3 regions of the Bacillus sp. SYZHCR11 genome follow, and region 1 is predicted to be linked to each of the others. Evidence: predicted binding sites of a transcription regulator. Region 1 holds the regulator's gene; each other region holds the start of a gene.

The links. Region 1 encodes LexA, which represses DNA repair genes until DNA is damaged. Its sites were predicted from a motif close to CGAACATATGTTCG; they were not measured.
Region 2: AC2CGA_RS04770 (ImmA/IrrE family metallo-endopeptidase) is a predicted target of LexA. The motif match lies at 3,357-3,370, and genes of this name have one in related genera.
Region 3: AC2CGA_RS00090 (DNA polymerase IV) is a predicted target of LexA. The motif match lies at 3,924-3,937, and genes of this name have one in related genera.

Annotation. Positions count from the first base shown of each region.
Region 1 is NZ_JBXUND010000001.1:455,863-463,872, reverse strand. It holds gene AC2CGA_RS02150 (peptidase G2 autoproteolytic cleavage domain-containing protein) at 1-778, opposite strand, end outside; gene AC2CGA_RS02145 (dUTP diphosphatase) at 1,158-1,592, shown strand; gene AC2CGA_RS02140 (poly-gamma-glutamate hydrolase family protein) at 1,868-2,689, shown strand; gene AC2CGA_RS02135 (hypothetical protein) at 2,798-2,947, shown strand; gene AC2CGA_RS02130 (prohibitin family protein) at 2,934-3,764, shown strand; gene AC2CGA_RS02125 (YndM family protein) at 3,792-4,241, opposite strand; gene AC2CGA_RS02120 (hypothetical protein) at 4,383-4,811, shown strand; gene lexA (transcriptional repressor LexA) at 5,151-5,771, opposite strand; gene yneA (cell division suppressor protein YneA) at 5,928-6,239, shown strand; gene AC2CGA_RS02105 (YneB family resolvase-like protein) at 6,255-6,905, shown strand; gene AC2CGA_RS02100 (DUF896 domain-containing protein) at 6,974-7,207, shown strand; gene tkt (transketolase) at 7,374-8,010, shown strand, end outside.
Region 2 is NZ_JBXUND010000001.1:1,076,417-1,084,426, forward strand. It holds gene AC2CGA_RS04730 (sigma-70 family RNA polymerase sigma factor) at 1-99, opposite strand, end outside; gene AC2CGA_RS04735 (XtrA/YqaO family protein) at 212-415, opposite strand; gene AC2CGA_RS04740 (hypothetical protein) at 405-746, opposite strand; gene AC2CGA_RS04745 (hypothetical protein) at 844-1,011, opposite strand; gene AC2CGA_RS04750 (ATP-binding protein) at 1,011-1,811, opposite strand; gene AC2CGA_RS04755 (FaeA/PapI family transcriptional regulator) at 1,711-2,538, opposite strand; gene AC2CGA_RS04760 (hypothetical protein) at 2,528-2,707, opposite strand; gene xre (HTH-type transcriptional regulator Xre) at 2,899-3,237, shown strand; gene AC2CGA_RS04770 (ImmA/IrrE family metallo-endopeptidase) at 3,386-3,976, shown strand; gene AC2CGA_RS04775 (hypothetical protein) at 3,992-4,141, opposite strand; gene AC2CGA_RS04780 (poly-gamma-glutamate hydrolase family protein) at 4,131-4,736, opposite strand; gene AC2CGA_RS04785 (PH domain-containing protein) at 4,846-5,223, shown strand; gene AC2CGA_RS04790 (N-acetylmuramoyl-L-alanine amidase) at 5,261-6,214, opposite strand; gene AC2CGA_RS04795 (PhrA family phosphatase inhibitor) at 6,357-6,491, opposite strand; gene AC2CGA_RS04800 (Rap family tetratricopeptide repeat protein) at 6,481-7,617, opposite strand; gene AC2CGA_RS04805 (DinB family protein) at 7,822-8,010, shown strand, end outside.
Region 3 is NZ_JBXUND010000001.1:34,224-42,233, reverse strand. It holds gene AC2CGA_RS00125 (YqkE family protein) at 1-218, opposite strand, end outside; gene AC2CGA_RS00120 (alpha/beta hydrolase) at 341-1,255, shown strand; gene AC2CGA_RS00115 (DUF2552 family protein) at 1,295-1,534, opposite strand; gene AC2CGA_RS00110 (iron-sulfur cluster biosynthesis family protein) at 1,509-1,871, opposite strand; gene AC2CGA_RS00105 (GNAT family N-acetyltransferase) at 1,943-2,911, opposite strand; gene AC2CGA_RS00100 (antibiotic biosynthesis monooxygenase family protein) at 2,908-3,252, opposite strand; gene AC2CGA_RS00095 (GNAT family N-acetyltransferase) at 3,265-3,735, opposite strand; gene AC2CGA_RS00090 (DNA polymerase IV) at 3,951-5,177, shown strand; gene AC2CGA_RS00085 (YolD-like family protein) at 5,192-5,536, shown strand; gene AC2CGA_RS00080 (YqzH family protein) at 5,636-5,842, shown strand; gene AC2CGA_RS00075 (AI-2E family transporter) at 5,916-6,986, shown strand; gene AC2CGA_RS00070 (DUF4083 family protein) at 7,078-7,245, shown strand; gene AC2CGA_RS00065 (VOC family protein) at 7,247-7,639, opposite strand; gene coaA (type I pantothenate kinase) at 7,661-8,010, opposite strand, start outside.

The DNA of each region.
Region 1 (8,010 bases):
TGTAATGGGTGGTAATGCCGTCGTCTCCGGCGCCGTATGCCACACAGTTATCAATCCATATATAACGGCAGCCGTCTTTCGTCCATTCTGTTTCAGGCAAATGATCGTAAGTCGGAGATGTAATATCTATACCATGCAGACCCGCGTTAACCGTTTCAACATTCTTAATCCAGCCGTATTGCACATTAGCAAACGTTAAACAGCTGGAACACTGTCCTCCGGGGTTCCTGACTCCGCATTGACGGTCAGGATTCCAGTCTAAAGTCATGTTCTGGACAAAAATATTACGGTTTCCATTTTCGTAATCATCGTTAGTAATGACCCATTCGTATGCGGGAGTGTCCTCATGAAGCTTAAGCACGGTAATCCCTTGTCCCTCACCGGAAATAGTAGTCCATGAGGGGAGTTTTATCCCTTGAACCAAAAATTCTCCTGCGGGAACATTTACTTTGACCCGGCCGTTCCCGATCGCTTTCCGAAAGGCTTCTGTATTGTCCCGGCCGTCAGGGACCGCTCCGTAATCCTCCACATTCACTTCCCGGGTGATTTTATTCATAAGCATTTCGTATTCTGTATCAAGCCGTTCTTTTAAAAGTGAGGTGACCATTCCTTCCGCCGTCACCCGGGCATCTGCGATCTCAAGATTATCATCCGTTGCGGAATGCTTAATAAAATTCTGCATCCTTGCTTTGAGATGCTCCAATTCAGAGGGCTGTGCAGGGCGAGACTGCAATGGGGCGTTTAAAGACGGATCAGGAAAGTTTTTAAATTGAACCATTCTAAAGACACCTCTTTCTTTTGATATAAGCGCCTGAGGCAGGTGACAGAAAAGAATCGCGCGCCCTTTAAGCGCTTATTCTTCAAATTCTTTATTCAGAACGAAATTCCTTTTGAAACCGAGGCGAAATTTTAAAAAAGCTCTGTTGAAAGAACGGACATATAGCTTTGCATTATTGTAATTGAAACTGTCATGTGAAAATGGAGGGAAAAACTGATAGGAGGGGTCCTCATTTTAGGTTTATTCTCATTGTCTTCGCCGTGCTTCCTCTTCGGCTGCATATACACCAAAATCAGCATTCTTATCAGTTAAATGGTATAATGGGGCACGGATTGGTCATCAATACGACTGAAATAGGGAAGCAAAAGGAGCAGCGAACATGACTTTACAAATCAGAATTAAATATTCAGATGATACGCAAACGAGAATCAGTAAAATTGAACAGGGCGATTGGATTGACCTGCGGGCAGCTGAACATATAACAATCAAAAAAGATGAATTCAAACTTATCCCGCTTGGAGTTGCGATGGAACTGCCGGAAGGATACGAGGCCCATGTCGTTCCGCGTTCAAGTACATATAAGCATTTCGGGATCATTCAGACAAATTCAATGGGAGTCATTGATGAATCTTATAAAGGCGACAATGACTTCTGGTTTTTTCCTGCATTCGCGCTTCGGGATACCGACATTTCCAAGGGGGAGCGGATCTGCCAATTCAGAATCATGAAGAAAATGCCTGAAGTGGAGCTGATCGAAGTAGACAAGCTCGGGAACAATGACCGCGGCGGACTGGGATCAACAGGCACGAAATAAAACGAAAAAAAGACTGCTTAACAGCAGTCTTTTTTTATGGATACAGCAGTTACATTCAAATTTTTTCGGGGATTCTTGAATTGGGAAATCAAACAAAACTAAGGAGAAGGGTTTCATTTTTATCATTTAAGCTTTCCGTCTCTTTGAACAGAAAGACTTTTTTAGGTTAAAGGATAGAGGTTGTTTTGATGTTTTTATTCTTCAAGATGAACGGAGGTTTTGTCCAACGTATATAATATTGTGACAAAAGTGTAAACAAAAGAAAGGATGATGTTATGGAAAAAAGGGTTAGAAGAGTAGACCGTAAAGCAGCCGGCAAAGAGGCAGAGCAGAAGAAACCGTCCAAAGTCACCCTGTTCTGCCGTTCGCTTCAAAGGCTGAAGCATTTGTATTGTAACATAAACATACAAATGCCATCAATAACCAAAAAAGGAATTTCAATTTTAATTTTACCGTTTTTGCTTCTGCCGTTCTTTCGGGCTGATGCCGCTTCAGATCTTTACGGCAGTTTCGAGGAATTAAAGCTGAATGAAGATCCTTCCGATTTTTCCATTTCAACGCGGGAGCATGACCCTTCTGTCCTCATATTAGCTATACACGGCGGAGGCATAGAGCCGGGGACCAGTGAGTTAGCCAGAGAAATTGCCGAAAACCGGAGTTTATATTTATTTGAAGGGTTAAAATCAGCCGGTAATGCAGCTCTGCATTTGACAAGTTCGCATTTCGATGAAACCAAGGCCGTGCAAATGGTGAAAGGGCACTCTAATGTCATTTCATTGCACGGTTACGGCAGTGATGATAAAAAGATAAAAATCGGCGGTACAGACAGAGAACGGGCCGAACTCTTGACCGATGTGCTGAAACGGCACGGGTATCCTGCCGTTCTTCTTGGCACAAATGATAAATACGCAGGCGTCAGTCCGAACAACCTTGCCAATCAATCTTCATCCGGATTGAGTATTCAAATCGAAATGAGCACCGGCTTCAGAAAATCACTATTTGACACCTTTACGCTGAAAAGCAGAGCATCCGCACAAAACGGGACCTTTTACCAATTTACAAAAACGATTTCTGATTTTATCAGTGACAATTATTAATAAGCACGCTTATTTTGTCGGCGGGGCTTTTTCTTTTGAAATTTATGAAACTTTAAGTTCTTAAGATCGTATACATAATTGACAGGATGAAAGAAAAGAGGTGGGCAAATGAAAGTGATGATCGGGTCTATCATTCTTCTTGTCATCATCGGATTCGGTTTATGGCTGATGCTTAGTCCAATCTTTAAACAAGTGGGAAGCGGAGCCAAAAAATTAAAAAAGTCATGGGAGGAAGAAGATCAGCATGAGCGAAAATAAGCGCGGAAACACAAAAAAAATTCTCGGCGGTGTGATTATAGGTGCAGCCCTTTTAATTGCGGGCGTCACAGCGTCACTATTCATTGAAAAAATACCGAACGGTTATGTCGGGGTTGTATACTCACCGAATGGCGGGGTAAAATCCGACACATTGGACCAAGGCTGGCACTTAGTCGGATTATTTAATAAAGTAACGGAATATCCGGTGCGTATGCAGACAGTGAATAATGAAAATATAAAAGTGGCAACCTCTGACGGTAAAAATATAGAAATGGATATCGCTTACAACTATGTCGTGCAGCCTGATAAAGTAGTCGATCTGTTTAACAAATTCGGGGCGGTAGACGTTGAAACGATTGAAAATACATATTTAAAAACAAGGCTGTGGGATGCGGCGCGAAAATCAATCAGCAAATACTCGGTTATTGACACATACGGGCAAAAATCTGCTGAAGCCGCTGCCGATGTTCAAAAGAGATTTGCTGATGATATGAAGAGTCTCGGATTTTTAATTGATGATCTGACGCTTGGCGTACCGAAGCCGGATAAAGCCACACAGGAAGCCATCGATGCAAGGGTGAAGTCTTCACAGGAACTTGAACGGACACAAACTGAAATTAAAATAGCCGAAGCCGAAGCGAAAAAGAAAAAAATTGAAGCGGAAGGGATCGCTGACTATAACGAAATCATTAAGAAATCAATGTCCGATGAAATGATCAAATATAAATGGATTGAAAAATGGGACGGAAAAACGCCGAAAGCGACAGGCACAGACTCACTGCTGCAGCTGCCGCTTGACGATCAGAAGCAAAAGTAAAAAGAGGAGGAGGCGATTGCCTCCTTTTTATGTTTTTTCCTGAGGGTCTTTTTCCGACACTAATTCTTCAGACGCCTCGGTTTGATAGCTCCATAGCGTGCTATCCGTCTCTGTTGTGTCCTTATAATCTTCGGGAAGTACATATTGCTGCAAATACCGGTGAAAAAATGCCTCAAAAACAGAAATGCAAAGTGCAGAGATAACCGCTGCCGCGGCAGGAGAGACATTAAACCCGCCAATGTTCATCAGGAATATCCATAATATAATGAATGAAATTCCGAAATCAGCTGCAACGGCTGTGAAATTGCTTGTTCTCGGCAGAATCATGCAATCACCCGCAAAATAAGTGATTAAACTTAAGATCACTGTAATAAACAGAACGTTTAAAAAGGTTACTTGGTACATAAGATCCAGAACAATGTACAGTAAAGCAAGTGTGAGCGCCGTTTTAGAAGCGAAAGCAATTACGTGTTTCATTTGAACCACCTTCGTTATTTCGTTTAGTCTTCATTGTAAGCAATCCGCAAATTTTTAAACTGGTATATAGTGGTTATAAAGTAAAATGTGAATAGACATCACAGGATTCACAAGTTAAAATATGTAAAAAGGGGGATGCAAATGAAAAAATACTGGATATGTATTGCTGTTTTTTTATTATGTTTTAGCGGAATACACTCAGCTAAAGCGGCTACCACTGAATTCGGATCAAAAACAAGCTTCACTTTGGAGGGAAACGCAAAAGAGTTTCATATTGAAAATCCGGGTGCTGTAGCTGCCGACGATTACTTTTTAGGCTATAAGTTCACCATAATGAACAACTCTTCGTGCGGTTTAAGCATGAAACTCCAGCGGATGGCGCTGAACGGAAATTTTTATACATTAAGTTCTAAAAACTACAGCGGCAGCTGGTTAAACCTCAGTGCCCAGGATAAAAAATCAATTGATCCGTATCACAAATACAGGATTCTGGTTGAAAGTTCTTCAAACGTCTGTGGTCCCGTCTATATTAAAGGGTTCTACGGTGTAGAATATTATCATTTTGATTGAAAATAGATACTCGCTAAAGGCAGCGGGTTTTTTTATATTTATATTTAACTTATTACACTATGTACTAAATATTCATACATAAATTTTTGACGTGCCCGCCCAAAGAAAAGATAAAAAAGCAAATTCATCACGCACAAATATATAAAAAGTTGAAAAATGGATGAAAAGTTTCTTGAGGGAAACATTATTAGTTGACTTCAAAAGTGTGATGTCGGATAATAAGAATGTAAGTTTTTCCTCCTTAGCAGGTTCGTTTCTTAAGCCAGGGCGAATCTGCTTTTTTTATGCAAAAAAACCCCTTACAGAGGGGTTTTTTACGATAAATGAAGTTTAATAGAATTAATGGACGGCTCTGAATACGCCGATCACTTTCCCCAAAATGCTTACGTTTTGCAGGATAATCGGCTCCATCGTCGGATTTTCCGGCTGCAGCCGCACATAATTGTCTTCTTTATAGAAGCGCTTGACCGTCGCTTCATCATCTTCGGTCATAGCTACGACGATTTCTCCGTTATTGGCCGTGTTCTGCTGTTTGACAATGACGTAATCTTTGTCAAAAATGCCGGCGTCAATCATACTTTCTCCCATGATTTCTAACATAAAGACATGTTCGCCCGGAGGAACCATCCGGTCAGGAAGCGGAAAATACTCGTCGATATTTTCAACAGCCGTAATCGGAATACCCGCCGTCACTTTCCCGATGACCGGAACGTTTACGACCTGGCTTTTCGGAATATGGACTTCTTCTTCATCCAATACCTCAATCGCCCTCGGTTTCGTAGGGTCCCGTCTGATCAGGCCTTTTGTCTCCAGCCGCGCCAAATGGCCGTGCACGGTTGAACTGGAAGCCAGTCCTACTGCTTCTCCTATCTCTCTTACAGAAGGCGGATATCCTTTCGTTTTTACCTCTTCTTTAATAAAACGCAGGATATCAAGCTGCCTTTTTGATAGCTTCGTCATATTTCGCACCTCAAAACGTCGATTTTAAGTAGATTATAGCATGATTTTCCTGACAGTACAAACATAGGTTCGAAAAAAACGATTGACAGAAACATTTGTTCGTATATACTGAAAGATATAAAAAGCGAACAAACATTCTTATCGGAGGTTGTTTACATGGCGAAAGAATCTATCATATTTGTCGGGCTGTTTACTGCGATTTTAAGTGCCGCTATTTTACTTGTTTCATGTGCGGGAAATGATCAGTCCCTCAGCCAATATGTTAAAATAAAGGTTCAGGACGGCGATACACTCTGGTCACTTGCGGATCATGTAGCAGAAAAGAAACACATTAATAAAGAAGATTTCATTGAGTGGGTGACGGAGAATAATCATCTCCAGACTGCTGATATAAAGCCCGGAGACGAACTTATTCTACCGGTTAAGAAGAAGCATCCGGCCGTATATCAGCTGGCCATTGTCAATTAGAGAGGAAAGAGAGAAATGAAGGCGCTCATTTATGCCCGCGTAAGCACAAACAAAGAACAGCAGCAAACGTCATTAAAAAGACAGGAAGAGGAGCTCAGTGAGATCGCTGCTGCAAACGGCATGGAAGTCGTGAAAGTCATTTCTGAGAAAGCCAGCGGTTACGAAATGGACCGCGACGGAGTATTTGAAATGCTTGATGAAATTAAAAAATCACATATTGACGCGATATTGGTGCAGGACGAAACGAGATTGGGAAGAGGAAACGCCAAGATTGCGCTTTTGCATTGTATTTACAGGGAGAACGTTAAAATATATACGACGGCTCATAAAGGTGAACTGGAGCTTTCCGAAGCTGATTCGATGGTACTTGAAATCGTCAGTATTGTTGAGGAATATCAAAGGAAAATTCACAATATGAAAATCCGGCGGGGAATGAAAAGAGCCGTGAAAAACGGCTACAAGCCTGAACGGAATCTGAAAAACAGACATGAAAACAGCGGAAAAGAAAAAAAAGAGGTTCCGGTTTCGGAAATTATCAGGCTGAGAGCCAACAAGCTTACCTTTGCAGAAATCGCAGCGACCTTAAGAGGATTCGGGTATGACGTGTCCAAAGCCACGGTTCACCGGCGGTTTCAGGAATATACCGCAGACACAGAAGGCAGCTGACGCGCATCAGTTGTAAAAAAGACTGCGTTTTAGTAGTATATAATCAACACGCACCAAAGGAGCTTATTATGATTTCTAAAGAAAAAATCGCAAGAATTAACGAATTGGCTCAAAAAGCTAAATCAAACACAATAACGGATGAGGAAAAAGCTGAACAGCAAAAGCTTCGCCAGGAGTATTTGAAAGGATTCCGCTCCTCAATGAAAAATACGTTAAAGAGCGTAAAAGTGATTGATCCGGAAGGCAACGATGTCACCCCTGAAAAATTAAAAAGAGAACAACAGAAAAATAATCTTCACTAAACAGAAAGAATACGGCAATACGTATTCTTTTTTCGTATATACTAATATCAGGATGTGCTTTACGACAATTTTCAACAAGTTTATCTCAAATTTAAGCTGAAAGAGTTGAGAAAAAGTCAGCATCGCTTTATGATGAAAAGGTACAACAATAAGGAAGGGGATTATAATGGATACAATTGAAAAGAAATCAGTTGCCACCATTCGTACACTATCTATAGACGCAATTGAAAAAGCGAATTCCGGACACCCGGGCATGCCGATGGGAGCCGCTCCGATGGCATACACGCTGTGGACGAAATTTATGAATGTAAATCCGCAGAATCCGGGCTGGTTTAACCGCGACCGCTTTGTTTTATCAGCAGGCCACGGTTCAATGCTTTTATACAGCATGCTGCATTTAAGCGGATATGACCTCAGCATTGAAGACTTGAAACAGTTCCGTCAATGGGGAAGCAAAACACCGGGACATCCGGAGTTCGGGCATACAGCCGGAGTAGACGCAACGACCGGGCCGCTTGGACAGGGGATTGCAATGGCAGTGGGAATGGCAATTGCAGAACGCCATCTGGCTGAGACATATAACCGTGATTCATTCAATGTAGTTGATCATTATACATACAGTATTTGCGGAGACGGCGATTTAATGGAAGGCATTTCTTCCGAAGCCGCTTCTCTTGCAGGCCATCTTGAATTAGGCCGCCTGATCGTATTATACGATTCTAATGACATTTCCTTAGACGGCGATTTAGACCGTTCTTTCTCTGAAAATGTAAAGCAGCGTTTTGAAGCAATGAACTGGGAAG
Region 2 (8,010 bases), 620 kb from region 1:
TTCTGAAGTAAGCACCGTTTCATCGGCTTCCTCCAGCTGCTTGTACCACTTTTTCGTCTCTTTCAGCGTGCGTTTATAGTCAAATAGTAAGTCTTCCATGTAGATCCTCCTCTTTTTCGGAACAAAAAAGGACACCAATCAATGCGCAGCATGTGCGCGATTGATCAGTGTCCGCAGGCTTTCCGTCTTGGACGTATTCTGTTTTTTTCGATTAATTCAATTTAAAGCCGATTTCATATTCGACCCGGGCCAGATCCCCTTTTCGCGTTTCGACAAGCGTTTTGCCGTGCTCCGGCGCTTCGGCGAGCCATGCTTCCTTCTTCAGTCCGTCTACTATAATCACCCGAACCTTGCCTTCTTCCAGCTGGCTTTTTAATGTTGTATGTTCAATGTCAGTCAGTTTTTTAGGATTCATGTTTTACGTCCTCCGTCTTTTTCAAAATGTTCACTTCATGTATGAGGCTTCCGAGCTCATTTATGAACGCTTCTTTTTCTTCAGAACTTTCTCCCCGGAGCAGGCGGAGAGCCGTTTCGGCCGCCTCAAAGAGTTCCGGGGCTTTCGCCATCAATGCCGCGTTGATCTGCTGTGAGTATGAACTTAAGTTGAAAACGGCCGCGATGAGCCTTCCGTTTGAATAAGGGAACTTCTCTTTATCCGCTTCGCTGTAAGCGGAATAAATGTAAATGGGTTTTTCTTCTCCGCTGTGTACGGCCCGCCATGGAGCGGGGCTGTTTTTTTCTTGCAATGGTGATCCTCACTTTCCATCAGCCTCATGCCATGCTTCAATTTGCTTTTCTATCCGTTTTGCCCTGAACAGCAGGCAAAAAAGCCATTTGATATATTTACACACGTGCATCAAGCCTCGCTTTTGCGTCTTGAACCATTCGTTCAAGCCGTTTAATGACCGGCGTTAAATCAGTGCCTGTTTTGCAGTTCGGGCAAGGGTGAAAGACAGCGCCGAAACCCGTTTCCGTCACAATGACCTTCTTCGGTCCGCACAGTTTACACATTATCTCGCCCCCTCTAATCTGTGGTTTACGTCAAATGAATTGCCGTTAATGATGACTAAATAATCGCTGCACATCTCATAAATTCTTGTGCCCAAGGCTTCATCAACCTGCACCAATCCGTCACAGGCCAGCTCGCTCGAGATAAGAACCGGCTTATGATTTAAATAGCGGTAATTCACGACGGCATACATTTGTTCAATCTGCCAATCGGTCGCCCGGGGTTTTCCGTTCAGCGGCTTGAACAGATCGTCAATAAAAAGCACATCCGCCTGTTTCATACGGCCAAGCTTTGCATCAAGCAGATCAAAATCATTTTTTAAATCCGTAAAGCCCTCCACAAAAGGAAAATACAGCACCGGTGTCTGCTTCTGTCTCATGACATAATTGCTGAGAGCGGTCAAAAGATGGGTTTTTCCCGACCCCGGACGCCCTAAAAGGGCAATGCTGTTTTTCCGGCAGTTTTTCATCTTGTCGAAGTTCTCAACATATTCAAGGGCGCACTCATATGCGTCGACGACTGCCTGAGGCTTGCCCCGCGTGATAAATCCTTTGAAATCCAGCTTCCGAAAGGCATCTGTAATTTCACTTGCGCCGAGAATGCGTTCTACTTTCCGTTCGGCGGCGCAGCGGCACTTCACCCACACTTCCATTCCCAGCTGGTTTTTGAGATAACCGCCCTGATCTTTACAGAGCGGGCAGTCAAAGCGGCTTTCGTCTGATTCTTCCGGTCTGTCCGCCAGTAATGGACGTTTTCCGTTTTTCAGGTCGGCCAGTATCTGCTCGATCGTTCGTTTTGTCATGTATCGTATTCCTCTCTTTTTTTGTTGTGATTGTCCTTCCCGCAATTCGTGCATTCAAGCGGTCTTCCATAAACTTGGCGCAATAGCTGAAAGCCTTGATCGTTTCAGCTGAAAAGGTGCGCCGCTGTTCAAAAGCGGTAAAGCATTCGCCGAGCCATTTGATTGCTTCTTGTGCTGACGCACCGAGGGAAACAATCCGGGCGATGGCCTGATAATCCCGGGGCGACGGGTATACGCTCCGCCCCTCCTGCGCAGACCTTAATCTGATAAAATGGGCGGCAATTTCGTTAATCGCTTCTTCAGCAGTATGATTTTTTGTTATATCTATTTCTCTCCGGACATTTTTGTCCCGGTGATCCGCCGATATTGTCCGGTCAGTTGCTTCCGGGCGGGTTAATGTCTTTTTCGGAGTGAATCTTTTCGAGTGCTTTACGGAGACGATGAGTCCGTAAGGGGCGCGGACGGTTTTGATATACTCATGCTGTTCCAAGCTCTCGAGCCACCGCCTGACGGTTTTTTCGCTGACCGCGAATACATCGGCCATTTCTCTTGCTTTTACGGGCTTATGTCCGAGGACGATCCCCCACTTTATGCCGTCTTTTACATGTTCCTTTGTCGTTGAGCTGATGAACCATAAAAACAGCCAAATGGCGGACCCTATTTTGTCATAATGTTCAGAATTCAATAATCCGGAATAGATGAAAAACGGGTAGCTTTTACGATTCATAAGGGACGTCTCCATTTTTCTTCAGACGTATATAGCGCTCATACTGCAATCGGTTATCAAATCGGAATACCGGTAGTCCGCAAGCGGTAAAAGATATCGAACCGCCTGCTTTTCCTAAACATCTCTGGTCAGCCGGATTGCTGCTGAAACGGATGATTATCGGCTGCATCTCTCACCCTCCTGATCAATTTCTTATCGTATTTTGATACGTTTTGTATCTCTATGATGTTGATTATATACGATACATTTCGTATCATCAAGACCTTTTTGATACTTTTTTTATCATCCCTTTCTTTTGATACATTTTGTATCTATAATCATAAGTAACTTAGGGTGTTGAAAAAAGAGAGGTCATTTCGGATGATAGGCGGAAGATTAAAGAGTCTCAGAGGTAAGAAAACGCAGGAAGAAGTCGCAAATCATATCGGTGTCTCGCGCGCCAGATATTCTCATTATGAAAACGGCCGATCTGAACCCGATTACGACACGCTGCAAAAGCTTGCGGATTATTTCAAAGTGTCGACTGATTATTTGTTAACTGGAAAAGAACCTTCAGATGAAGACATGTTTGCCGATCCCGACCTGCAGATCGCATATCGGGACATGCAGGACTTTTCCCCGGAAAGCAAGCAGCAGGCCATTGAATTCATTAATTATTTAAAAGAAAAAGAGAAAAACCGCAGGCCGAAACATAAATAATCCGCTCTTTTCCTTTAAACTGCTTAACGTTCAGCCGATATAAAAGCTGAATGTTTATTTTTAAAAGAAAAGGGAATTGATTCAAAGTCCGATCAGGGCTTTTCTTTCTCGCTTAAAAAAGAACATATGTTCGAAAGGGTGTATTCAATTGGGCGATTTTTTAACACATCTTGAGGAATACGTCAAAAACTTATATTGCCGCATGGGAATGACCGCCCCTCTCCATATTGATATGCAGATGATTGCCAAGGAGCTTGACATTTGGATTCATTTTGAAGATACGCACAGTATGATGCTGAAGCGGGACGGCATGTACAGCATCGTCCTGAATCAAAAAAAGTCACCCGAAGAGCAATGGCAGGATTTTGCGCACGAACTGTGCCATGTGCTGAAGCATACCGGGAACCATTTTCATATGAACAAGCTGTTCAGGGAACTGCAGGAATTTCAGGCCAACCATTTTATGTACCACTTCTGTGTGCCGACCTTTATGCTGTTAAACATGGAGCTGCCCCAGCGGAGGAGCCACGCCGTTATTTTAATCGCAGCCGCTTTCCGGGTGACGGCATCATTTGCGGAAAAAAGGCTCGAGCTGTTTGAACGGCGTAAAGCAGGTATTCAATTTCAGAAGCGGCTCGCTTGTCTGTTATCCGACAAGCGGCCGAATGTGTATTATGGAAGCGGACAGACACACTTGCATGCCGCTGAAGAAAAAACGCCGTATTTTATTGAAAATTAGCGATTCTCCGCCGGCTTAGAACACAGCCGGCAGAATGTCATCATTTTGAGATCGGAGAAAAGGTTTTTGCATCATGACGCTGTAATCACCGTGCTGCCCGCCAAGCACTTCATGCGCCGCATAGCTCCAGTGAATGTAAGAACGGGCCCCCTGTTCATTTATCATAAAAACCGGCCTTCACGGTTTCTACATACCGAAAAAACAGATCGGTTGGCGTGTATTTTTCTCCCCGGCAGCCAAAATTGCTGAACAGCGCGTGTCTCTGCGCCGTGCTCACTTCCAATTGCAGCCCCATTTTCCTTTTTGTCCGATTGACAATGTTGCCGGGATTTACACCTGCCAGCCGATCATTCTTCTCTGTCAGCTCGGCATCAAATCCCGCTTCACGCAGCAGATCACAAATCAGTCTTGCTTTTTCCAGATCCGCGCCCCCGACGAGTGTATTTGCCTTTTTCAGATCATGATACCCGTGAAAAGCCAATGCGTAATGATGGGCGGTCACTTTTTCTAAAGCCAGGGGCTCGTCAAAGCGTGTGCTTGTCAAGTGGAGAGAACGGTTATCGCACCGCTTCGTCCCTTCAAATAAATAAATTGAGCTTTGGTCAGAAAATGCCTGCACCAGCTCACTGACACCCGGCTCAATCCTGCCGCCGTGGGGTGCGAGAACGATACATTTACTTCCCTCTTTTTCTTCATAAATAATTCTGTATTCCGATTCAGCAGCGGAAAGAGCTGCGAAGCTGTCATATCTATCTTTCATGTGTAACATGCTCTCCTTTTCCAGTCAGCACCAGTTTACTCTACTCATCTGGGAATGGAAACCTTTTTATAGTATGATTTGATAGAATACGTATCAGGGGGGAGATATCATGGGGTTCATCAATGGATTGCTGGGCAATGCGTCGACAATATCGACGGCTGAAGCAAAATCAGAACTGGCCCGTATTTTGCTGGAAGGCGAGAATGTCAATGCCGCATTTAAGCTTGTCCGAGATATCATTGTCTTTACGGATAAGCGTCTTATTCTTGTTGATAAACAGGGACTCACGGGGAAGAAAACGGAGATTCAATCCATTCCGTACAAGAGCATTTCCAGATTCAGCGTAGAAACCGCCGGCCGCTTTGACCTTGATTCAGAGCTGAAAATTTGGATTTCAGGCGCGGAACTTCCCGCTGTCTCAAAGCAGTTTAAAAAAGATGAAAGCATTTATGATATTCAAAAGGCTCTTGCCGCAGTTTGTATGTAAGAAGAAACGGAAGCCCGGGGAGCTTCCGTTTTCTTGATTACAGTTTTTCTTCAATTTTCGCCTTCGTTTTCGGGCCGTAAATTCCGTCTGCCGTTAATCCGCTGACGGATTGAAAACGTTTTACGGCATTTGCCGTTTTCGGGCCGTAAACGCCGTCCGCCCCATGATTTTTTGCTCCTTTATCGGGATAAAAATAAAGTGCGGATAAAGCGTTTTGCACTTGTTTTACGTTTGTCCCTTTCGTCAGCGGTTTCGTCACTTTGATCACACCGGATGGAAGCGGATATGAAGACACAGCCTGACTTTTTGAAGAAGAACCCGTCTGAGCGAGCTTGATCACTTGTCCGACTGTAATGTGATTCGGATCGGTGATATGGTTGATGCTTTGCAGCGATTTTACGCTGACACCGTGCGATGCGGCGATTTCCGATAAGGTGTCGCCTTTTTTCACATGGTATTCAGAGGCGGAAGAAGAAATAGAGGCTTTTTTCGCCGGCATACTTCCGCTTAATTTCTTTTCAATCTTCGCCTTCACTTCATCCCAGCGGCCTTCAGACAAAATACGGTGCGGGCAGTACTTTCCGTTCCAGTCCTGATGCTTTCTGATTCTGTCAATCCCCCAGCCCCGTTCTTTCAAAAGCTGCGCCGCAAACGCAATCGCCAGTTCTTCTGCGGCTCTGTACCGTTCGCCGCCTGACTTGCTGTAACAGATTTCTATAGCAATCGACTTTCGGTTTCCGGTGCCGTTCGTGCCGTCTCCCGAATGCCAGGCATTCCGGTCCAACGGAATTCCCTGGATCACTTCTTTGTCATCAACCGCAAAATGATAGCTCGTTGATTCGCTGTTTCCCGTCATATAGCTGATTTCATTTGCGGCGGATGCGTCGTTTGCCGTGTTATGAATGGTAATATACTCCGGCGTCATCGGATTCGGACATTTTAACGCATATTTATCAGCCGATACGAGCCGTTTTTTCACTTCAATCCCCACTCTTCATCTCTCCTTATGCCTTTTTCATCAATAGGTGGCATTCGTAGGACAGATAACTTGAGCATATCGACCCTGCATTCGGATAAAATTGGAATGGATACGCATGCAAAAAATAAGACCCTTCCAAAGAAGGGTCTTTATGTTATGTTTGGTTGCGTGCGGCAATATGGAACGTGCCGTCCGCTTGGTTTTCCAAATGGCTTTCATGGCCGATCACCTGTGTAAAGCTGAACCCGACAGCAACTAGCAGCAATCCTGACAACAGTTTAGATTTCATATAGACAATCTCCTCTCTGGATTTGTTTTTGGGCGTGCACCATTTTTTCATAAAACGTGAGCGCTTTTTCAGGCTGTCCGTGTTTCATGTAAAATTTGGCAGCGTCATGCGCCAATTCTTCCACATACGGATACAGCATGTGTTCTTCCAGAAAATCAAACGTGTGCCTGACGGATGCGTTATCCATTTCCTTGCCGTATAACGCATGCAAAAATTGGAACAGATTGACAAACAATTCATCATTGTATTCGCGGGCGATACTGAGCCCGAGGCGATATTGCTTCTCTGCTTCGGCTGTAGTGTTCTGTTTATAAAGAACCTGTGTTAATGAGTAAATAGAATGCGGAAGATTATCGAACTTTTCTGACCTGCAAATGGAAACGGATGTCTCAAAATATTCGGCTGCTTTAGAGAGGTCTCCCATTTTTTCGTAACAGTTTCCGAGATTATATAAGGCTGAACTGATAAGACGGGGATTGCCTTCTTGTTTTGCAAGATCTAAAGCAAGTTCTAAGTGGGGCAATGCTCTTTCTGGATACTGCATGTCATCATAATTCCCTGCAATAACGAATTCACATTGGATTCTGCGGACGTTGTACGTCTCATACGATTGGTACGTTTCAAGGGCTTGAACGGCATAACTCATGGAGACGTAGGTTTGTTTCAGGTTGTAAAAAATCTCAGCCATTTTAAAAGCAAACTCAGCTTTCTCGATGTCATCAGAAACGAGTGCAAGGTTTTTTTCAGCCCGTTTGTAATACATCATGGCGTTTAGGAACATTTTCTGTTTAAATTCGTACATTCCTCGAAAAAAATTAAAGTAGTAATCAAGCAGTCCTGTCAGTTTATACTGGTTGCCTTCAATGTCTTCCAATAATTCTGAAAACTCAGGCTGAGAAGGGTCCTCCTTTAAGGGCTTGATGTAATCCAGCATGACGCGGTGTCTGAATTCCATTAATGAATAATACAGCAGCAGATCCTGATCTTCTTCCATATCCTCAATCTCTCTCTCTACTTCACGTTTGACGCGCTCCGCCTCAAGGACGTGAAACTGCCGGATATGGGTATACCATTCATTAATTTTGAGCCCGACAAAAGAGGACGGAATAGTCTGCTTCATCCTCAATAAATCCCCCCTTTTGGAATGACCGAGATATGTCATATTTTATCATAATTGCTAGAAAAAGAAGAACGCAAAAAGACCGCAATTGTCGAATTTCGGATATCCGCAACGATTTATCTCCATCACAAGCTTATTGCTTGTTTCTTCCGTGCCGTTGATATAGCATATCCTTGCAGCTTTTATTCTGTATTAAATGGGGGTTTTCACATGACAGCACAAAATCAATTGGTCAGCCACTTTCTGTCACATCGAAACGTGACGATTGAGCTGGCGGAAAAAATCAGCCGCGAGCATTACGACTACAAGCCGGCAGAGACATCAATGTCCGCTCAGGAACTTGTAAAACACATCGTTTATTCTTTTCTTATGTTTGCAAACGTCATTAACGACGGAAAC
Region 3 (8,010 bases), 420 kb from region 1:
TATTTGTGCCAATCGAGACTGCTTTCATTCAGCAGCTCTTCAAAGCTTTTATGTTTTTCTTTTTCTTTTCGCTTTCTGATTTGTTCCGCTTTTTGCTGCGCCTGTTTTTTCTCGTCTTCTTCCTTCAGCTCACTTTTCATTTGCAAAAGCCTGGCCTTCAGATCTTCCTCCAGATCGTCTTTTAAGCTGTGTTTTTCTTTAGGCAGCTGCTTTTTCATCATTACGCCCCCCGTATCTGAATATGGTGAAGCAAGTGTACCACGGAGCGCCGGCGGCCGGCAACGTTCACGGTCCCAAAAAGCCGGAGGAAGGATTTTTCATATGAAAGGAGGGTGCCTGTGTGAAAAAATGGCTGGCGGTGTTCGGTTCGGCTTGCGCAGTCTTTTTGGCTGCCGGATTCGCTTTTACGAATCTGATTATGTTTATGAAGAAAAAGACGGATGAAGATATCATGAAAAAAGAAACGGCGGACGGGCATGATAGATTTGATTCCTTTCAGGCCATGGAAAAAGAAGAGGCCGTCATCCTGTCACGCCACGGGTATGAGATCAAAGGCTTTTACGTCGCCCCGCATCATACGGCAAACGCCATGATTATTTGTCACGGCGTTACCGTAAATTCGTTCAATTCATTGAAATACATGGATTTATTTTTAGATTCAGGCTGGAATGTGCTCGTATATGACCACCGCGGGCACGGAAAAAGCGGCGGCAGAACGACGAGCTACGGCTATTTTGAAAAAGATGATTTGGAAGAAGCCGTGAATTGGGTGAGACACAAAACGGGAGACGGCGGTCAAATCGGCATCCACGGGGAATCGATGGGAGCGGTGACGGCCTTATTATACGCGGGCGGGCATCAGGATGAAAAAGGCGCTGATTTTTATATTGCGGACTGTCCGTTCGCAAGCTTTCGCGATCAGCTCGCCTACAGACTGAAGCGGGAGTTCCGGCTGCCTCCGTGGCCGCTTCTGCCTTTGGCTGATTTCTTTTTGCGGATGAGAGAAGGATACCGTATCCGTGATGTATCGCCTCTATCGGTTATCAGCCGAATCCGGCAGCCCGTGCTGTTTATTCACAGTAAGGAAGATGATTATATACCTCCCGCTTCTTCCGAATTGCTGCACCGCAGAAAACGCGGACCGAAGATGCTCTATCTGGCCGAATCGGGCGGGCATGCCATGTCGTACACCAAAAATCCGGAGAGCTACCGCAAAGCCGTTCAAACCTTTTTAGATACCATGACGCAAACGTAAAAAAGCGAAAGAACGTATGCTGGTTCTTTCGCTTTCCCGTCATAAAACGTCGGTAATCCCGTCCATATTTTCTCCGATCCAGTCAATGGCGAGGTCGATTGTCGTAAACTCCTGCGCTTTGAAGGTCATCTCATCCTGAAGCAGCCAGACATCCTTCTGAACGGATTCAGCGCCTCCGATGGACCAGTGCAGCAGACTGTACGGGTGGTTGTTGTTCAGAAAGGATACCCACGTTTTATGCTGTGCCGTCTGTTTAATGGCTTTCAGCTTTTGATTCACTTTCTGTTTCTCCCTGCTTTACTAATATGCTCATTCTCGGGCTCAGCATCTCTGCCGGGCTTTTTAAGACGAGCGTTTTTGCCTTTTCATTGTAATCGATTGTCATTTCCTCGTCAAAAAACACTTTTTGTGAGGTCTGGATGTAAAGCGGAAGTCCGTTGGTTTCAATGGCTTCGCATTGTCCCGTTAATTCGTCCGCCAGCCAGATGGTCGGCACGCCGCTCACCGCGCACCCGCAGCCTTCTGCGTCATAGCGGAGCTGCGCTTTTTTCCCCGGGTTGGCGTCCATCGTCTGCTGAAGTGTGTGTTTCGCCGCATCCGTCACATGTATTTGCATAGATGATCCTCCGTTTTTCATTTTCGCCATTGTAGCATACCGAGCCGCTGTATGCATTGTTTCTGCTTTCTTTACAGCAGCCCGCTCTCCCAGTCCTTTGCCTCTTGTTCAGCCGCCTTGATCCAGTCATTTTTCCCTTCACTGTACTTTGCCGTATCGTACGGGTATGCCTTAGCGAGCCGCCGTTTCAGTTCCATGTATTGAGCCGCTTTTTCAGGCTTTTCAGTGAGGTAATCCCGGAACAGCAGATGGCGCTTCACATCCGGATGGCCTGTTTCGTATATGTGGACGTGGTGTGTGCGCTTGCTGCCGCCTTTTTGAAAGAAACGCCGGCCCTCTATCCCGTTTTCCCCTTGCGCCTCATAGCCGAGTGCTTCCAGCTGCGGGCTGAATCGGTCAGCATCTGAAATATCTTTGACCTCCGCCAGTATATCGATAACGGGTTTTGCGGCCATTCCCGGGATGGAGGTGCTGCCGATATGGCTGACAGAATGAAGTGCGGGGCCGAAGATTCGGATCAAGTCCGCCTTCTCTCTTTCAAACATCTCTTTCCATTCCGGCTTGTACGGAACAACTTCCGCTTTCCTCTTCGGATAAAGATGAAAAAACGAGAGGGTCAGCCCTTCCGGCGTCTCTGTCTGTCCGGCTTCTGTGAAGCCGGTTTTTAAATAGAGAGAGACTGCCGGAACGTTTTGACTGGCGGTAGCCGCCTCTATTTTTTGGGCGTCCCGGTTTTGGTCGATCACAAATTGAATAAGCGCCCGTCCGATTCCTTTCCGAAAGCCGGACGGGTGCACCGTCAGCCTGCATATGACAAGGTCATATCCCTTTTTTTCATACGAAATGACGCCTGCAAGCTGATCTTTCTCCTTGAAACCGGCAAACGTCTCCCGTGACCGCTGTATGTCACCGGGTGTTTCATGCAGGGCTGGAATGCCGAAAAAGCCGATCAGCTCGGCTTCTTTTTGATAAGAGCAGCGTTGAACCGCCGCAATTTCCCGCGCCGTCTGTTCTTGTGTATGCCGTAAAAATGTAATCAATCTTCCGCCCCTTTTGACGCAAACATCCGCTGTGACTCCGTCTTCGTAATGCGGACCGCGTACGCTTCATACCAGGCGCTTTTTCCTTTTTGTTTTGCCGCCCGGTGGTCAGTATGGTCTTTCCACCTTTTAATCGCCTCCAGGCTGTCCCAGTAGGAAACCGTGATGCCGCAGCCGTTTTCCTCCCGAACGCTTTCCGCGCCTAAAAAGCCCGGCTGTCCGCCTGCCAAATTCATCATGCGCTCTGCCGTATGCTCATATTCCTCATCATATTTTCCCTTTATTGATGAAAAAATGACCGCATAATAGGGCGGTTTGGGCGTGTCAGCTAAAAAACCCATATTCATCCCCCTCTACATATATTTCACAAACAGAATTCTGTCTTCTCCCGGACCGTCATAATTCGCAAAAACAGGGATTCCGTTTACGGTTTTGGTTCCTTTTTCAACTTCAAAGCCTAATTTTGTATGATAAGCGATTGATACTTTATTCACGGGCGCCGTCACGCAATTGACTTTTGTGCAGCCCCTTTTTTTCACCGTCTCCATAAATCGATCGTAGAGCTGTTTTCCAATTTGCATTTTTCTGAAATCCGGATGCACACCGGAAAAATGAATGTAGGCTGTCTCAGGGTCTGATTGTGACTGAAAACCGATTAAAAAACCGGTCATTCCCTCCGGCCCGTACGTGATAAAGCTCGTGTCCTGAAAATGTTCAAAAAACAAGCGCGGCAGTTTGTCTTTCATCTGCCTGCCGCCCCACCATTCATTCAAAACAGACGTAACCATTTCATAGTCTTCAGAGGTAATTGTTCGAATATCCATTATCGATTGACTCTCCTTTTCGTCCGGCAAAATGAATGTCAGCTCTTCTCATTGGAATATAAAAAATTATATGTGGGTTGTTTGCAATTGTAAATGATTTCTTTTCAAGCAAACGAATCAGCACGTCTTCCAGCCGGGGAATGATTTACCAGTATAAACGTGATCATTGTTCGGGTACAATGAAAAACAGAACAAACGTTCCCGGAGGTTTTTTTATGGCTGATATTCTTCTTGTTGATATGCAATCGTTTTATGCGTCTGTGGAAAAAGCGGAAGCGCCTCATCTCAAAAGCCGGCCCGTGATTGTCTCGGGAGATCCCGAAAGACGCAGCGGCGTCGTGCTTGCGGCTTGTCCGCTCGCCAAACGATACGGCGTAAAAAATGCCGAACGGCTGTGGGAAGCGCAGGCCAAATGTCCCGACGCCGTTATTGTCCGTCCGCGGATGCAGCGGTATATTGATGTATCCGTCATGATTACCGAACTGTTTGAACGGTATACCGATCTTGTAGAACCCTACTCCATCGATGAGCAGTTTCTCGACGTGACCGGAAGCAAGCGGCTGTTCGGTGATCCTTTTACAATTGCCGAAAGCATTCAACAAGCGATCATGCGTGAATTCGGAATTTATGCCCGTGTCGGCATCGGGCCGAATAAGGCGCTCGCGAAAATGGCTTGCGACCATTTTGCCAAAAAAAACGCATCCGGCATCCACAGATTGGATATGTCAAATATCAGGGAGGATCTGTGGCCGCTGCCGGTCGGAAAATTATTCGGCATCGGAAAACGGATGGAGCATCATTTAAGACGGATGGGCATCAGCACAATCGGCGGGCTTGCCGGGCACCCCGCCGAACTGCTGAAAAAACGCTGGGGCATTAACGGCGAATTGCTTCAGCGGACAGCCCGCGGCATCGATCCCTCTCCGGTCACCGTCAACACGCACAGCCGGCAAAAAGCGATCGGCCATAACATGACCCTCCCGAGAGACTACAGCCGCTTTGAGGATATCAAAGTCGTGCTGTTGGAGTTAAGCGAAGAAGTGGCCCGCCGCGCCCGTTTCAAACAATACATCGGCCATACGGTTTCGGTCAGCATCAGAGGCGCTGATTTTGAATTCCCTTCAGGTTTTCACAGACAGAGAAAGCTGGTCTCTCCGACTAATTTCGGAATGGATATTTTTAAAGCGGCGGTCAAGCTCTTCAAAGAGCATTGGAACGGTGAGCCCGTCCGCAGCGCCGGCGTCTCCCTTTCCCAGCTGGAGCCCTGTGATTATGTTCAGCTGAGCCTGTTTGATGCTCAGGAAAAAAAGATCAGTCTCGGCAAAGTATTGGATGATATTCATGAGCGGTACGGCCCTGCGTCGCTCCTCCATGCCGCTTCGCTGACAGAGGCCGGCCAAGCCTTTCACCGGGCTGAAAAAATCGGCGGGCATTACAAATAATTGAGGTGATATACATGAATCTGAACAAATTAACACCCGGGTATAATGTCATGTGGGAATCAAGCCGGATGATGCTGCCCGAACATCGGGAGCAGCTGCTTGCAAAAAAACGAAAAGAACGGGAATTCCGGCCTCCGGAACTGAGCGCAGAGCAACTGAACGACATGAACCGCATCATTGCGGCGTCGATTGAAGAAGACAGAGCCATCTCGGTCACCTATGCTTCAGCACGCGGCCCCCGCCGCTTTTGGGGATGGGTGAAACAAGTGAGGCATGACGAAAAACGTTTAAAAATCATAAACGATGAAGATGCGTTAACGCTGCCGTTTCATCTTATTCTCTCGGCTGAACTGGAATAAAAGCCTAAATCGTCCTGACAGAAAATATGATAGAAGAGTGGGAGGATCACATGATATTTAGTAGAATAAAGATGAATGACAAGAATAGGAGAATATATGATGGATCAATTTATAGAAAAAATGCTGGGACAAGCCCTCCGCCAGTATGGACGGAATGTGTCGACAGATCCGCTGAGCCCCTATGAAAAACAGAGTTTAAAAAAAGCTTTAGAAGAAAGAAGGAATGAAGAACCCGATGAGGATCTCCATGCCCATGTAGAAGATATTATCTATGATTACGTCACCAATCAGGGGCAGTTTTCCTGACACGGACGTTTATGCACCGGGCGATAAGGGAAACGTCCGAGAGTAAACCCTTAAAGATTGCGTGGTGCAGGATATGCCTGTCGGGCCTTATTTCAAGATCGGCTATGCCGTTCTTCTGTTATTTCTCATCATTTATCTTGGAACATTAATAGACTTTTTGTTCCAGCCTGTTGTGATTACGTTTAAAACCTTGTTTCCGCCCATTGTATTATCGGGCGTCCTTTACTATTTGTGCCGCCCGCTCGTCAGAGTGCTGCATGCGAAATTAAAGCTGCCCCAAGGAATCGCGATTTTAGCGATTTATGCGGGAACAGCCGGCCTTTTTGTCCTCTTCCTGTATACGGCGGGCCCTGCCGTTCAAAAACAGTTTACAGCCTTCACAGATCATATTCCGGAGCTTTCCGCAAAAGCTGAAAATTGGATCGGACACCTTCAGGACAGCAAATGGTTTTCCAGGCTTCAGCATGGGGATTCCTTTAAAAAATTAGCGGACAAAGCCGCAAATTATTCCGGTTCAATCGCTGATTCTCTCAGCAGTCTGGCCGGTACGGCTGCCAATGCCGCCATCACCGCAGCCATTATTCCGTTTGCGCTGTATTACATGTTAAAAGAAGGAAATAAAGCCCCCCGGCGACTGCTGCGGCTTCTTCCGGAAAAACATCAAAAAGAAGGAAAACAAATCCTTCGGGACATGGATGAAGCTCTCAGTTCATACATACAAGGACAGCTGCTCGTCAGTTTCTGTGTCGGCGTTCTCGTCACAATCGGCTATTTTATCATCGGGCTCGATTATCCGCTCGTTCTGGGCGCGTTCGCCATGGTGACAAATCTGATTCCGTTTATCGGGCCTTGGATCGGCACATTTCCCGGAGTCATTGTCGGATTGTTCGATTCACCGACCGAGGCGGTGCTGGTGATTACGGTCGTCGTCATTGTCCAGCAGCTTGAAAGCCAGCTGATTTCCCCGCAAATTATGGGACGGAAGCTGGACATTCACCCGCTGACCATTATTTTTCTTCTGCTTGCCGCCGGCAAATTCTCAGGAATTGCCGGGATGCTGCTGGCCATTCCGGGATATGCGGCCGCAAAAGTGGTCATAAGCCACATGCAGAAACTATTCATTCTCAGAAAAAAACAAAGCTAGGAGAGAAATGATTCATCCCCCATGTCTTCACATCGGTTAAAATGAAAAAACGGCGGGCTGAAGAAGCCCGCCGCACACGGAGGTAAAAAAGATGAACATCGGTGATGTCATTTTTCAATTGATTTCATTTATTGCAGCCGCATTTTTCCTGCTTGCCGTGATATACGTATTCAGAAGCTTGAAGCAGCGCCGCATACAATTGGACAGAATCGAAAAGAAACTCGACGCGCTGCGCGAAGAAAAAAACGAGAAGTTATAGTTCATTCAGAGGCAGGCGCAGCCAGCTCCACCTTTATCCGATCCGGGTCCTCCGTGTATACGGCGTAATGCGTGCTTCCGCCTGCATATGGATGGCGGTCCCTGTAAAGCACGGGGCATCCTCTGGCAAGCAGCTTTTCCGTCATCTCGTCAACCTGCTCTCTTGACGCAGCATGAAAAGCCAGATGGTTCAGCCCGACCCGGCATCTGTGGTACTCCGGTGTTAAAAAACGCTCCTCTGTCTGTACAAGCACAACATAAAATCCTGCGTTTTTCCAGCTGATGCCGGCGTCCCAATTTTGAAACTCCCTATAACCGAGCTCACCTAAAAACCATCCCCAAAACCGGGCGGAGGCTTTCAAGTCAGATACATACAATTCAATATGATGCATCATAATATTCGCTTCCTCCTCACATCACACCCGCCTTACCAGCACCTCTTCAACTTTATGGCCGTCACCTTTCCTCAAAATCAAATCCGATCTGAATTTTGTCGGCAGGATATTTTCATACAGATTCGGACGGTTGACGCTCTCCCAAATCGAGGCGGCCATGGTATCCGCTTCTGCATCAGACAAATCCTTAAATTTATGAAAATAAGAAGCCGGATCCTGAAAAGCGGTTTCTCTTAAGAGGCGGAAACGCTCCAAATACCACGTGAAAATCCGGCTTTCTTCGGCATCCACATAGATCGAAAAATCAAAGAAATCCGATACAAAAATCCGCGGATCTTCCCTGTCGTCCTCTAAGGTCGGCGACTGCAGGA